DNA from 2 places in the Streptomyces sp. NPDC093568 genome. Region 1 is predicted to be linked to the other one. Evidence: riboswitches for the same ligand, from Rfam matches in the RefSeq annotation. Region 1 holds a riboswitch; the other holds the start of a gene.

Region 1 (5,290 bases):
GGCAGGTAAGTGTCCAGCAGCGTCAGATAGAACTGGACGTGCACGGCCTCCTCGAAGAGCTGCCGGCTCAGGTAGAGCCGCGCCTCGGGGGAGTTGATGTGCTTGTACAGCGTCAGCACCAGGTTGTTCGCCACGATCGAGTCGCCCGTCGCGAAGAACGCGACCAGCCGCCCGATCAGGTGCTGCTCGGCGGGGCTGAGCTTCGCCAGGTCCGCGACGTCGGAGTGGAGGTCGACCTCCTCGACGGTCCAGGTGTTCTTGATGGCGTCCCGGTAGCGCTCGTAGAAGTCGGGGTAGCGCATGGGACGCAGAGTCAGCTCGAAGCCGGGGTCGAGCAGGTTCTGAGCACGGTGGGACATTACTGGCAGGCCTCGCAGGACTCGGGGTTTTCCAGGGAGCAGGCGATGGCCTCTTCGGAGGTCGCCTGCACGGGGACGGATGCTTGTGCCGCGCGGGCGATGCGGGTCGCTGGGCGCGAGCGCAGGTAGTACGTCGTCTTCAGGCCCGACTTCCAGGCATACGCGTACATCGAGGAGAGCTTGCCGATGGTCGGCGTCTCCAGGAAGAGGTTCAGGGACTGGGACTGGTCGAGGAACGGGGTGCGTGCCGCGGCCATGTCGATGAGTCCCCGCTGCGGGATCTCCCACGCCGTGCGGTACAACGCCCGTACGTCCGCCGGGATCCAGGCGAAGTCCTGCACCGAGCCGCCCGAGTCGCGCAGCGCCTCCCGGGTGCGGGCGTCCCAGACGCCGAGCTCCTTGAGGTCGTTGACCAGGTAGGAGTTGACCTGGAGGAACTCGCCGGACAGCGTCTCGCGCTTGAACAGGTTGGAGACCTGCGGCTCGATGCACTCGTAGACACCGGCGATGGACGCGATCGTGGCGGTGGGGGCGATGGCCAGGAGGAGGCTGTTGCGCAGGCCGACCGCCGCGATCCGCTCGCGCAGGGCCGCCCATCGCTCCGGCCAGGTCAGCTCGACGCCGTAGTGGTCGGGGTGCAGCACGCCCTGGGCCGTACGGGTCTTCTCCCAGGCCGGCAGCGGGCCGCTGCGCTCGGCGAGGTCGGCGGAGGCCTCGTACGCGGCGAGCATGATGCGCTCGGCGATGCGGGTGGACAGGGCGCGGGCCTCCGCTGAGTCGAAGGGCAGCCGCAGCTTGAAGAAGACGTCCTGCAGGCCCATCGCGCCAAGGCCCACCGGGCGCCACTTGGCGTTCGAGCGGCCCGCCTGCTCGGTCGGGTAGAAGTTGATGTCGACGACGCGGTCGAGGAAGGTGACGGCGGTGCGGACGGTGGCGTCGAGGCGCTCCCAGTCGATGTCGCCGTCGTCCACGAAAGCACCGAGGTTGACGGACCCGAGGTTGCAGACCGCCGTCTCCCCGTCGTCGGTGACCTCCAGGATCTCCGTGCAGAGGTTGGAGGAGTGGACGACATGGCCCGGCAGCGCCGTCTGGTTGGCGGTGCGGTTGGCGGCGTCCTTGAAGGTCATCCAGCCGTTGCCGGTCTGCGCCAGGGTGCGCATCATGCGGCCGTACAGCTCACGGGCCGCGATGGTCTTGCGCGCGAGTCCCGCCGCCTCCGCCTTGCGGTAGGCCGCGTCGAACTCCTCGCCCCACAGGTCGACCAGTTCGGGCACGTCGGCGGGGGAGAACAGGCTCCACGGCTCGTCGGCGTTGACCCGGCGCATGAACTCGTCCGGGATCCAGTGCGCGAGGTTCAGGTTGTGCGTACGCCGGGCGTCCTCACCGGTGTTGTCGCGCAGTTCCAGGAACTCCTCGATGTCGGAGTGCCAGGTCTCCAGGTAGACCGCGGCGGCACCCTTGCGCCGGCCGCCCTGGTTCACGGCGGCGACGGAGGCGTCGAGCGTCTTCAGGAACGGGACGATGCCGTTGGAGTGGCCGTTGGTGCCGCGGATCAGCGAACCGCGGCTGCGGACGCGGGAGTAGGCGATGCCGATGCCGCCGGCGTGCTTCGAGAGGCGGGCGACCTGGTGGTAGCGGTCGTAGATGGAGTCCAGTTCGTCGAGTGGGGAGTCGAGGAGGTAGCAGGACGACATCTGGGGGTGCCGGGTGCCGGAGTTGAACAGCGTCGGGGAGGACGGCAGGTAGTCGAGGCGGCTCATGAGCCCGTAGAGCGCGGCGACTTCGTCGACCGCCCGCGAGGTGTCGTCCTCGGCGAGACCGGCCGCGACGCGCAGCATGAAGTGCTGGGGCGTCTCGATGACCTTGCGGGTGATGGGGTGCCGGAGCAGATAGCGGCTGTGCAGGGTGCGCAGGCCGAAGTAGCCGAAGCGGTCGTCGGCGGCCGGGTCGACCAGGGCGTCGAGGCGGGCCGCGTGGAGACGCGCGAACTCGGCGGTGCGGTCGGCGATGAGGCCCTCGCGGTGGCCGACGGCGACCGACTCGGTGAAGGACGTCACGCCCTGCGAGGCGGCCTCGGCGGCGATGGAGACGGTCAGCAGCCGGGCGGCCAGCCTGGAGTAGGCGGGGTCCTCGGAGATGAGACCGGCCGCCGCCTCGGTGGCCAGCTCGCGCAGCTCCGCCTCGTCCGCACGGGCGGACCGGCCGCGCAGCGCGGCGGCGGCGACCCGGCCGGGGTCGGCGTCGGGGAGATCGGCGGTCAGCTCGGTGAGGGTCCGCAACAAGGCGGTTCCCGGGGCGTCCTCGTCGGTCGGGACGACTGAGGCGGCTGAGGCCGGATCTGCTGGCGCGATGGTCACGTGGGGCTCTCCCTCGCTCGGCACGGGGGCCTTGCGGAGGGCAGGGGGCAGCACACGAGCGCACGCGGCGTCGCGTCCACCGGCCCATTCCACGAGGCCCGGACGTCAGTGCGCACCGGCCGGGTGGCCGGGCGCGCTGTCGGCAGGTCCTCGGACTGACTCCTGTGCGGGGCGTCTGAGAGAACAGACATGCACAAGTACACCGTTGCGGGACAGTTCCGGATTCGCACCGGATTCCCCTGCGGCGACAGCGAGGACGAGCATACATCTTGTGCTCACCCGCCACGCCACCCCCAGATGTTGTGTCGGGGTGGTTTCAGAGCGTCAACTCATAGGTGAGAAGAGTGATGTCGTCGAGGTGCGGGACGGGGTTCCAGTCCCGCTCGGGTGTGCGGACGAAGCCCAGCCGTTCGTAGATGCGGTGGGCGCCGTGCATGGTGCGCTGGGTCGACAGGACGATCCGCACACAGCCCTCCGCGGCCCGTGCCCGGTCGACGCAGGCCCGCACGAGGGCCTCGCCGGCGCCGCGGCCGCGGGCCGCCCGGTCGACGGCGAGCATCCGGATCTCCGCCTCTCCGGGACGGGCGATGTCGGCCATGGGCCCGCCGGCCGGCACGAAGGTCACCCCGCCCAGCAGCCGGCCGTCCTGGACGGCCACCAACACCTCGGCGGCGAGAGCCCGCTTGGCCACGTCCCTCAGTTCCCCGAGGTATTCGTCACTCTCGCCGAAGTCGAGGAGGCCGTCCTGGAGGTAGGCCTGGGCGGTGAGCTCACCGAGGGTGTCGTACTCGGCGGGTTCCACGGGCCGGATCACGATGTCCATAGGGCCGAGTCTGCCGGACGGGCAGGACGGCGAGCCCGGGTTTTCTCGCCGAGGGCCGCCGGGTTGCGGGGCGTTCCTGGAGTGCTTCCATGGAGATAGGCGTCGGAGCCCGCGGCCCCTCCGTTTCGAGCCCTCCAGGAAGTTTCGAGCTCTTCTCGGAAGGAGGCGCAGCATGACGTCGGTCGTCCGTCGCCCGCCGGGCAAGAAGCGGCCGCGGAACGCGCCGATGGCGACGCTCGCTCCGCGGCGGGCGGGCAGCTGGGCCAGGCAGGGAATGGTGGGGCACTGGCACAGGCTGACGATCCGTCTGGAGGCCCGCCGCGGCAGCACCCACTCCAAGAAGTGGCGCCGGTGGTTCACGTACACCAACGTCACCAGGGTCGTCTGGACGGTGGCCGCCCTCGCGTTGCTCGCCTGGATCGTGGAGGGCCTGTACATCTTGATCTCGAGCCGCACGACCGGCTTCGAGAAGTGGCGGCAGGGCAACGAGGGATTCGAAACCGTCCTGCGCTTCGTCGGCCCGGTGCTCGCCGCGTCGATCGCCGCCACGCTCTTCCTGTTCTGGTGGTACCGGTGGACCAAGCGGCGCTATCTGGCGAAGGCGCGGGACGACCCCCACGGACTGGTGCTCACCGCCGGCCCGGACACCGCGGAGATCGTGGGCCGGGAGGAGATCGTCCGGGTCATCGCCGAACGGTTGCGCGAGCGCGAGACACGCCGCCCCTATCTGCTGGTCGGCGGAGTCGGCGTGGGCAAGACCGCCGTCCTCGTACGGCTCACCGAACTGCTGGCCGAGCAGAACGCCGTACCCGTGCCGATCCGGCTGCGGGACGCGAACGGCGGCACCGACCTGAACTTCGAGCGCATGGCCAAGCAGCGTTTCACCGAAGAGGCGCCCCGGGGCATCCTCGCGCGCGGCAAGACCGATCGGGTCTGGCAGCAACTGCTCGCCGACGACAAGCCGGTCGTCATCGCCGACGGACTGGAAGAGGCACTCCTCGGCGACGGCCAGAACCGGGACAACATCATCCGGCGGGCCATCGAGCGCGCCTACGAGGAGAAGCTGCCCCTCGTCATCGCCTCCCGCCCGCACAGCCCGCTGGAGAGCACCCCGGCGGCGATCGTGGAACTCGAACCGCTCAGCGAGGAGGAGGCCCTGCGCTTCGTGCAGGCACGGGTGCCGGACACGGACGAGCGCCGCGTGGACTGGATCGTGGAGACGGCGGAGGTGACCGAGTCCCCCGTCTACCTTCAGATAGCCCGCGAGCTTCATCGCCACGGAGCGCTGGAGCACGACCGGCCGGACGCCGACCCGCAGCACATGAACACCCGCAGCCGCGACCGCGGCACGCTGCGACTGTGGCTGCTGCAGACCTGGGACGAGGCGCTGTGCGAGGGCCGGCTGCGCGAGGGCGTCGCGCTGAGCCGCCGGGAGCGCCGCGACACCCTCGAAGTGGTCTCCGCGCTGGCCTGCGTGGGGCTGCTCCAGGACAAGCTGGAGGTCGGCCTCGGGGAACTGCTGGACTCCGATGTCCACCCCGGGCCCGCTCGGCGCGCGCAGGCCCGCGCCGAGCACCTGTGGAGCAGCGGACGCGGCTTCGACCGGTACGGCAAGCGAGGGAACGTCTTCTCCGAGTGGCACAGGCAGCAGATCTGGGACGTGCTCTGCCAGCGGCTCGGCCCGCAGGAGCGCACGCGGCTGCGCGGCGGGAACATGGACCAGTGCCGGGCCGCCCTGGCCCGGATCGCGC
Region 2 (5,290 bases), on a different contig from region 1:
CCGGCCGCACCCCGCCGGTGCTCAGCCGGAACGCCTCCGTCGCCCACGCCAGGTACGCGGCGTGGTCGCCGGCGCGCAGCGGCAGCGTCTCCCGGAGGGCCGGCTCGTCGACCTGGATGACCGAGGCGCCGGCCGCCTCCAGGTCACCCACCTCGTCACGCAGGGCGAGGGCGACCTGGCGGGCCGTCTCGCCGAGCGACTGGTCGTCGCGGACGAAGGACCAGGCGAGCATGGTGACCGGGCCGGTGAGCATGCCCTTGACCGGGCGCGAGGTGAGGGACTGGGCGTACGTCGTCCAGCGCACCGTCATCGGCTCGGGCCGCGAGATGTCGCCGGCCAGGATCGGCGGGCGGACGTAGCGGGTGCCGTAGGACTGGACCCAGCCGTGCCGCGTGGCGAGGTAGCCGGTGAGCCGCTCGGCGAAGTACTGCACCATGTCGTCGCGCTCCGGCTCGCCGTGCACCAGGACGTCGATGCCGGTCTTCTCCTGGAAGGCGACGACCTCCTGGATCTCCGCCTTGACGCGCTCTTCGTAGGCGGCGGCGTCGATCCGGCCCGCGCGCAGGTCGGCGCGCGCGGTGCGCAGCTCGCCGGTCTGCGGGAAGGAGCCGATCGTGGTGGTCGGCAGCAACGGCAGGTTCAGCTGGGCGCGTTGGGCGGCGGCCCGCTCGGCGTACGACTGAGCGCGCCGGGCGTCCGCCTCCGTGACCGCCGCCGTGCGGGAGCGGACGGCCGGGTCGCGGGTGATCGGGGAGCCGGCCCGGGAGGCGAGGTCGGCGCGGTTGGCGGCGAGTTCGGCCGTGATCGCGCCGGTACCCTTGGCCAGACCCTTGGCGAGGGTGACGATCTCGGCGGTCTTCTGCCGGGCGAAGGCCAGCCAGCGCAGGAGCTGCGGCTCGATGTCCCGCTCGGCGGACGCGTCGAGGGGCACGTGGAGCAACGAGCAGGACGCGGCCACGTCCACCCGGTCCGCCAGGCCCAGCAGGGTGCCGAGCGTGGCGAGCGACGCCGTCAGATCGTTGACCCAGATGTTGCGGCCGTTGACGACCCCCGCCACCAGTCGCTTGCCGGGCAGCCCGCCGGCCGCTGCGAGCGCCTCCAGGTTGCCGGCCGCGGGCCCGGTGAAGTCCAGCGCGAGCCCTTCGACCGGTGCCTTGGCCAGCACCGGCAGTGCCTCGCCGAGCCGGTCGAAGTACGAGGCGACCAGCAGCTTCGGCCGGTCGGTGCGGGCGCCGAGCGCACGGTAGGCGCGCGCGGCGGCGTTCAGCTCGGCCGGGGTGCGGTCCTGGACGAGGGCGGGCTCGTCCAGCTGGACCCATTCGGCGCCCGCCGCGCGCAGGTCGGCGAGGATCTCCGCGTACACCGGGAGCAGCCGGTCCAGGAGGGTGAGCGGCTCGAAGTCCGCGGCGACATCGGGTGCGGGCTTGGCGAGCAGGAGGTAGGTGATCGGGCCGACCAGGACGGGCCGGGCGGTCAGACCCAGCGTCAGGGCCTCCTTCAGCTCGGCGACCTGCTTGGTCGAGTCGGCCGCGAAGCAGGTGTCCGGGCCCAACTCGGGGACCAGATAGTGGTAGTTGGTGTCGAACCACTTGGTCATCTCCAGTGGCGCGACGTCCTGGGTGCCGCGGGCCATGGCGAAGTAACCGTCCAGGGCGTCGGCCGCCACGGCCGCGCGGTGGCGCTCGGGAATCGCGCCGACGGCGACCGTGGTGTCCAGGACGTGGTCGTAGTACGAGAAGTCGCCGGTCGGCACCTCGTGGATGCCGGCGTCGGCGAGCCGGCGCCAGTTGCCGCGGCGCAGTCCGGCGGCGGTGGAGCGCAGGGCGTGGGCGGTGACGCGGCCCTTCCAGTAGCCCTCGATCGCCTTCTTCAGCTCCCGGTCGGGGCCCTGGCGGGGGTAGCCGTACACGGTGGCCCGTGCTGCCGCGGCTGCGGACTCGGTGGTCACGGAGATCTCCTTCGCGAGATGAATCCCTGAGATCCCGGGGACGGGACGCGAGCGCGAAGGGGTGACGAACCGGACAACGGGGGCCGCACGGCCGTCCGTTCGGTTGTGTACGCCGACCCGCCCACGAGGTCACCGGGATGTCCGCGCGCGGAGTGGTCCGCACACGGGCAGATGGCAGGTCTTCGGACTCGCGGGCACGTCCTCACGTCGTGAGGACACCTACTGGCCGTCGCTTCCCAGGCCCGGTACGTCGGACCCAGTGCGTATGACGGCGGTCGTTCCCGCTCACCGCTGCGGGGCAGTCCCGGATTCCCACCGGGTTCCCTCTTGCGACGCATCCCGTCCGGCTGACGGGGCGAACCAGCTGCACGGCCAGCCTACCCGCCGTACCGGTGGAACCCCTGGCCGGTCTTGCGGCCCAGCAGCCCCGCCTCCACCATCCGCCGCAGCAGCGGGGGAGGGGCGTAGAGGGGTTCCTTGAACTCGTCGTAGAGCGACTCGGCGATCGCGTCGACGGTGTCCAGACCGATCAGATCCGCGAGCCTGAGCGGGCCCATGGGGTGGGCGCAGCCCAGTTCCATGCCGGCGTCGATGTCGGCGGCCGTGGCGAAGCCGGACTCCGCCATCCGGATCGCGGACAGCAGATACGGGACGAGCAGCGCGTTGACGACGAAGCCCGCCCGGTCCCGGGAGCGGATCACGGTCTTGCCGAGCGCACCGGCCGCGAAGTCCTCGACCGCGGCGAGCGTCGCCGCCGACGTGTGCAGGGAGGTCACGACCTCCACCAGCGGCAGGACCGGAACGGGCTGGAAGAAGTGCAGGCCCACGACCCGGTCCGCGCGGCTCGTGGCCATGCCGAGCCGCATGACCGGCAGGGAGGAGGTGTTGGTGGCCAGTAGGGCCGCCGGATCCTCGACGATCTTGTCGAGCGCGGCGAACACCTCGGTCTTGGCGTCCGGGTTCTCCACGACGGCCTCGACGACGAGCTGCCGGTCGGCCAGGTCGTCGAGGCTGCCGGTGAACGCCAGCCGGTCCAGGGCCTCCCGCGCCTCGGCCGCCGCCAGCCCGCCGCGCCGTACGGCACGGTCGAGCGACGCCGCCACCCGCTCGCGCGCGGCGCGGGCCGCGAGGGCGTCCACCTCGCAGACCACGGTGTCGAGTCCGGCCCGCGCACACACCTGCGCGATCCCCGCCCCCATCTGCCCGCCGCCGACGACGCCGACGCGCGCAATGCCTCCGCTGATGCCCCCGTTCATGCCTCCGTTCATGCTCCGGCCGCCGTCCGCCGGACGAGGTGCCGGGTGTAGGCGTCCGGCGTGAAGAACTGCGGCAACTCGCCCGCCAGCGCCGTCCGTTCGAACAGCGCGCGGATCTCGTCGACCGGCGCCCACGGGTACTCCGCGCCCAGCGCCGCGACCTGGTCGTCGAGCAGCCGCAGCACCGTCTCCCGCTCGACCACCCGGTGCCGCAGCCACTGCCAGATCTGCACCCGCGCGATCTCGGCGGTGGCCGCGTCCTCCATCAGGCCGTCCAGTGCCACCGCGCCCTGACCGCGCAGCCAGGCGGCGAAGTAGCGCAGCGCGACGGCGACGTTGGAGCGCACGCCCTCCGGGGAGGGCGGTCCGCCCATCCGGCGCACCGACAGCAGGTCGGCGGCCGTGACATCCACGTCGTCGCGGGTACGGTCGAGCTGATGCGGCCGTTCGCCGAGGACATCGTCGAACACCTCACGGCACACGGGCACGAGCCCCGGGTGGGCCACCCAGGAACCGTCGAAGCCGTCCTCCGCCTCCCGCTCCTTGTCCAGCCGGACCTTGGCCCGCGCGGCCTCGTTGGCGGCCGGGTCCCGGCCCGGCACCTGCGCGGCCATGCCGCCGATCGCGTGGGCGCCGCGGCGGTGGCAGGTGCGCACGAGCAGTTCGGTGTACGCCCGCATGAAGGGAGCCGTCATCGTGACCCGCGCCCGGTCGGGGAGCAGGAAGTCGGTGCGGTGGCCGAAGGTCTTGATCAGGCTGAACAGGTAGTCCCAGCGGCCCGCGTTGAGCCCGGAGCCGTGCTCCCGCAGCTCGTACAGGATCTCCTCCATCTCGAACGCGGCGGTGATCGTCTCGATGAGGACGGTGGCCCGGATCGTGCCGCGTGGGATGTCCAGCAGCTCCTGGGCGAGGACGAAGACGTCGTTCCAGAGCCGGGCCTCGTACCGGTTCTCCAGCTTCGGCAGATAGAAGTAGGGCCCGCGTCCGGCGTCGATCTGACGCCGCGCGCAGTGGAAGAAGTACAGGCCGAAGTCGACGAGGGCGGCGGGCACGGGACGCCCGTCGTACTCCAGGTGCTCCTCGTCGAGGTGCCAGCCCCGGGGGCGCACCACGACGGTGGCGGTCCGCTCGCCGAGCCGGTACTCCTTGCCCTCCGGTGAGGTGAAGTCGATACGGCGCTCGACGGCGTCGAGCAGGGTGAGCTGCCCGCCGACGACGTTGTCCCACAGGGGTGCGGTGGCGTCCTCGAAGTCCGCCATCCACACCTGGGCGCCGGAGTTGAGCGCGTTGACGGCCATACGACGGTCGGGCGGGCCGGTGATCTCCACGCGGCGGTCGGTCAGCCCGGGGGCGGGCGGTGCGACACGCCAGCTCGGATCGGCGCGGACGGCGGAGGTGACCATGGGGAAGTCGAGCGGCGAGCCGGACGCCAGTCGCAGCGCCTGCCTGCGGCGCTCCTTGAGGAGTTCCCGGCGGCGCTCCCCGAACGCGTCGGCGAGCCGGCCCACGAACTCCAGGGCGGCGGGCGTGAGGATCTCGTCGTGACGGTGCCCGGGGGCGCCGAGGACGCGGACCTGGTGAGCCAGTGCGGTAACGGACATCGGGTTCTCCTCCTCAGTGGAACTGCTCTTCCTCCGTGGACCCCGCGAGTGCGGTGGTCGAGGAGGCGGGGTTGACGGCGGTGGAGACCAGGTCGAAGTAGCCGGTCCCGACCTCGCGCTGGTGCCTGACGGCGGTGAACCCCTGCGCCTGCGCCGCGAACTCCCGCTCCTGAAGGTCGACGTACGCCGTCATCCCGTGCTCGGCGTAACCCCGCGCGAGGTCGAACATCCCGTGGTTGAGGGAGTGGAACCCGGCCAGCGTGATGAACTGGAACCGGTACCCCATCGCCCCCAACTCCCGCTGGAACTTGGCGATCTGGTCGTCGTCCAGCGCCGCCTTCCAGTTGAAGGACGGCGAGCAGTTGTAGGCGAGCATCCGGTCCGGGTACTCGGCGTGGATCGCCTCCGCGAACTCCCGAGCCTGCGCGAGATCCGGCGTACCGGTCTCCACCCAGATCAGGTCGGCGTAGGGGGCGTACGCGAGG

What was found. A riboswitch is a leader RNA that binds a small molecule or an ion and turns the genes downstream of it on or off. The one in region 1 is predicted to bind cobalamin.
Region 2: linked by a shared signal. The riboswitch ahead of metE (5-methyltetrahydropteroyltriglutamate--homocysteine S-methyltransferase) and the one ahead of ACIRD7_RS17895 (ribonucleoside-diphosphate reductase subunit alpha) in region 1 are both predicted to bind cobalamin.

The regions. Positions count from the first base shown of each region.
Region 1 covers NZ_JBIWJD010000004.1:93,196-98,485, forward strand. The annotation lists gene ACIRD7_RS17890 (ribonucleotide-diphosphate reductase subunit beta) at 1-359, opposite strand, end outside; gene ACIRD7_RS17895 (ribonucleoside-diphosphate reductase subunit alpha) at 359-2,716, opposite strand; cobalamin riboswitch at 2,840-2,997, opposite strand; gene ACIRD7_RS17900 (GNAT family N-acetyltransferase) at 3,033-3,539, opposite strand; gene ACIRD7_RS17905 (ATP-binding protein) at 3,712-5,290, shown strand, end outside.
Region 2 covers NZ_JBIWJD010000001.1:683,569-688,858, forward strand. The annotation lists gene metE (5-methyltetrahydropteroyltriglutamate--homocysteine S-methyltransferase) at 1-1,948, opposite strand, end outside; cobalamin riboswitch at 2,104-2,328, opposite strand; gene ACIRD7_RS02875 (3-hydroxybutyryl-CoA dehydrogenase) at 2,326-3,192, opposite strand; gene aceB (malate synthase A) at 3,213-4,805, opposite strand; gene aceA (isocitrate lyase) at 4,819-5,290, opposite strand, start outside.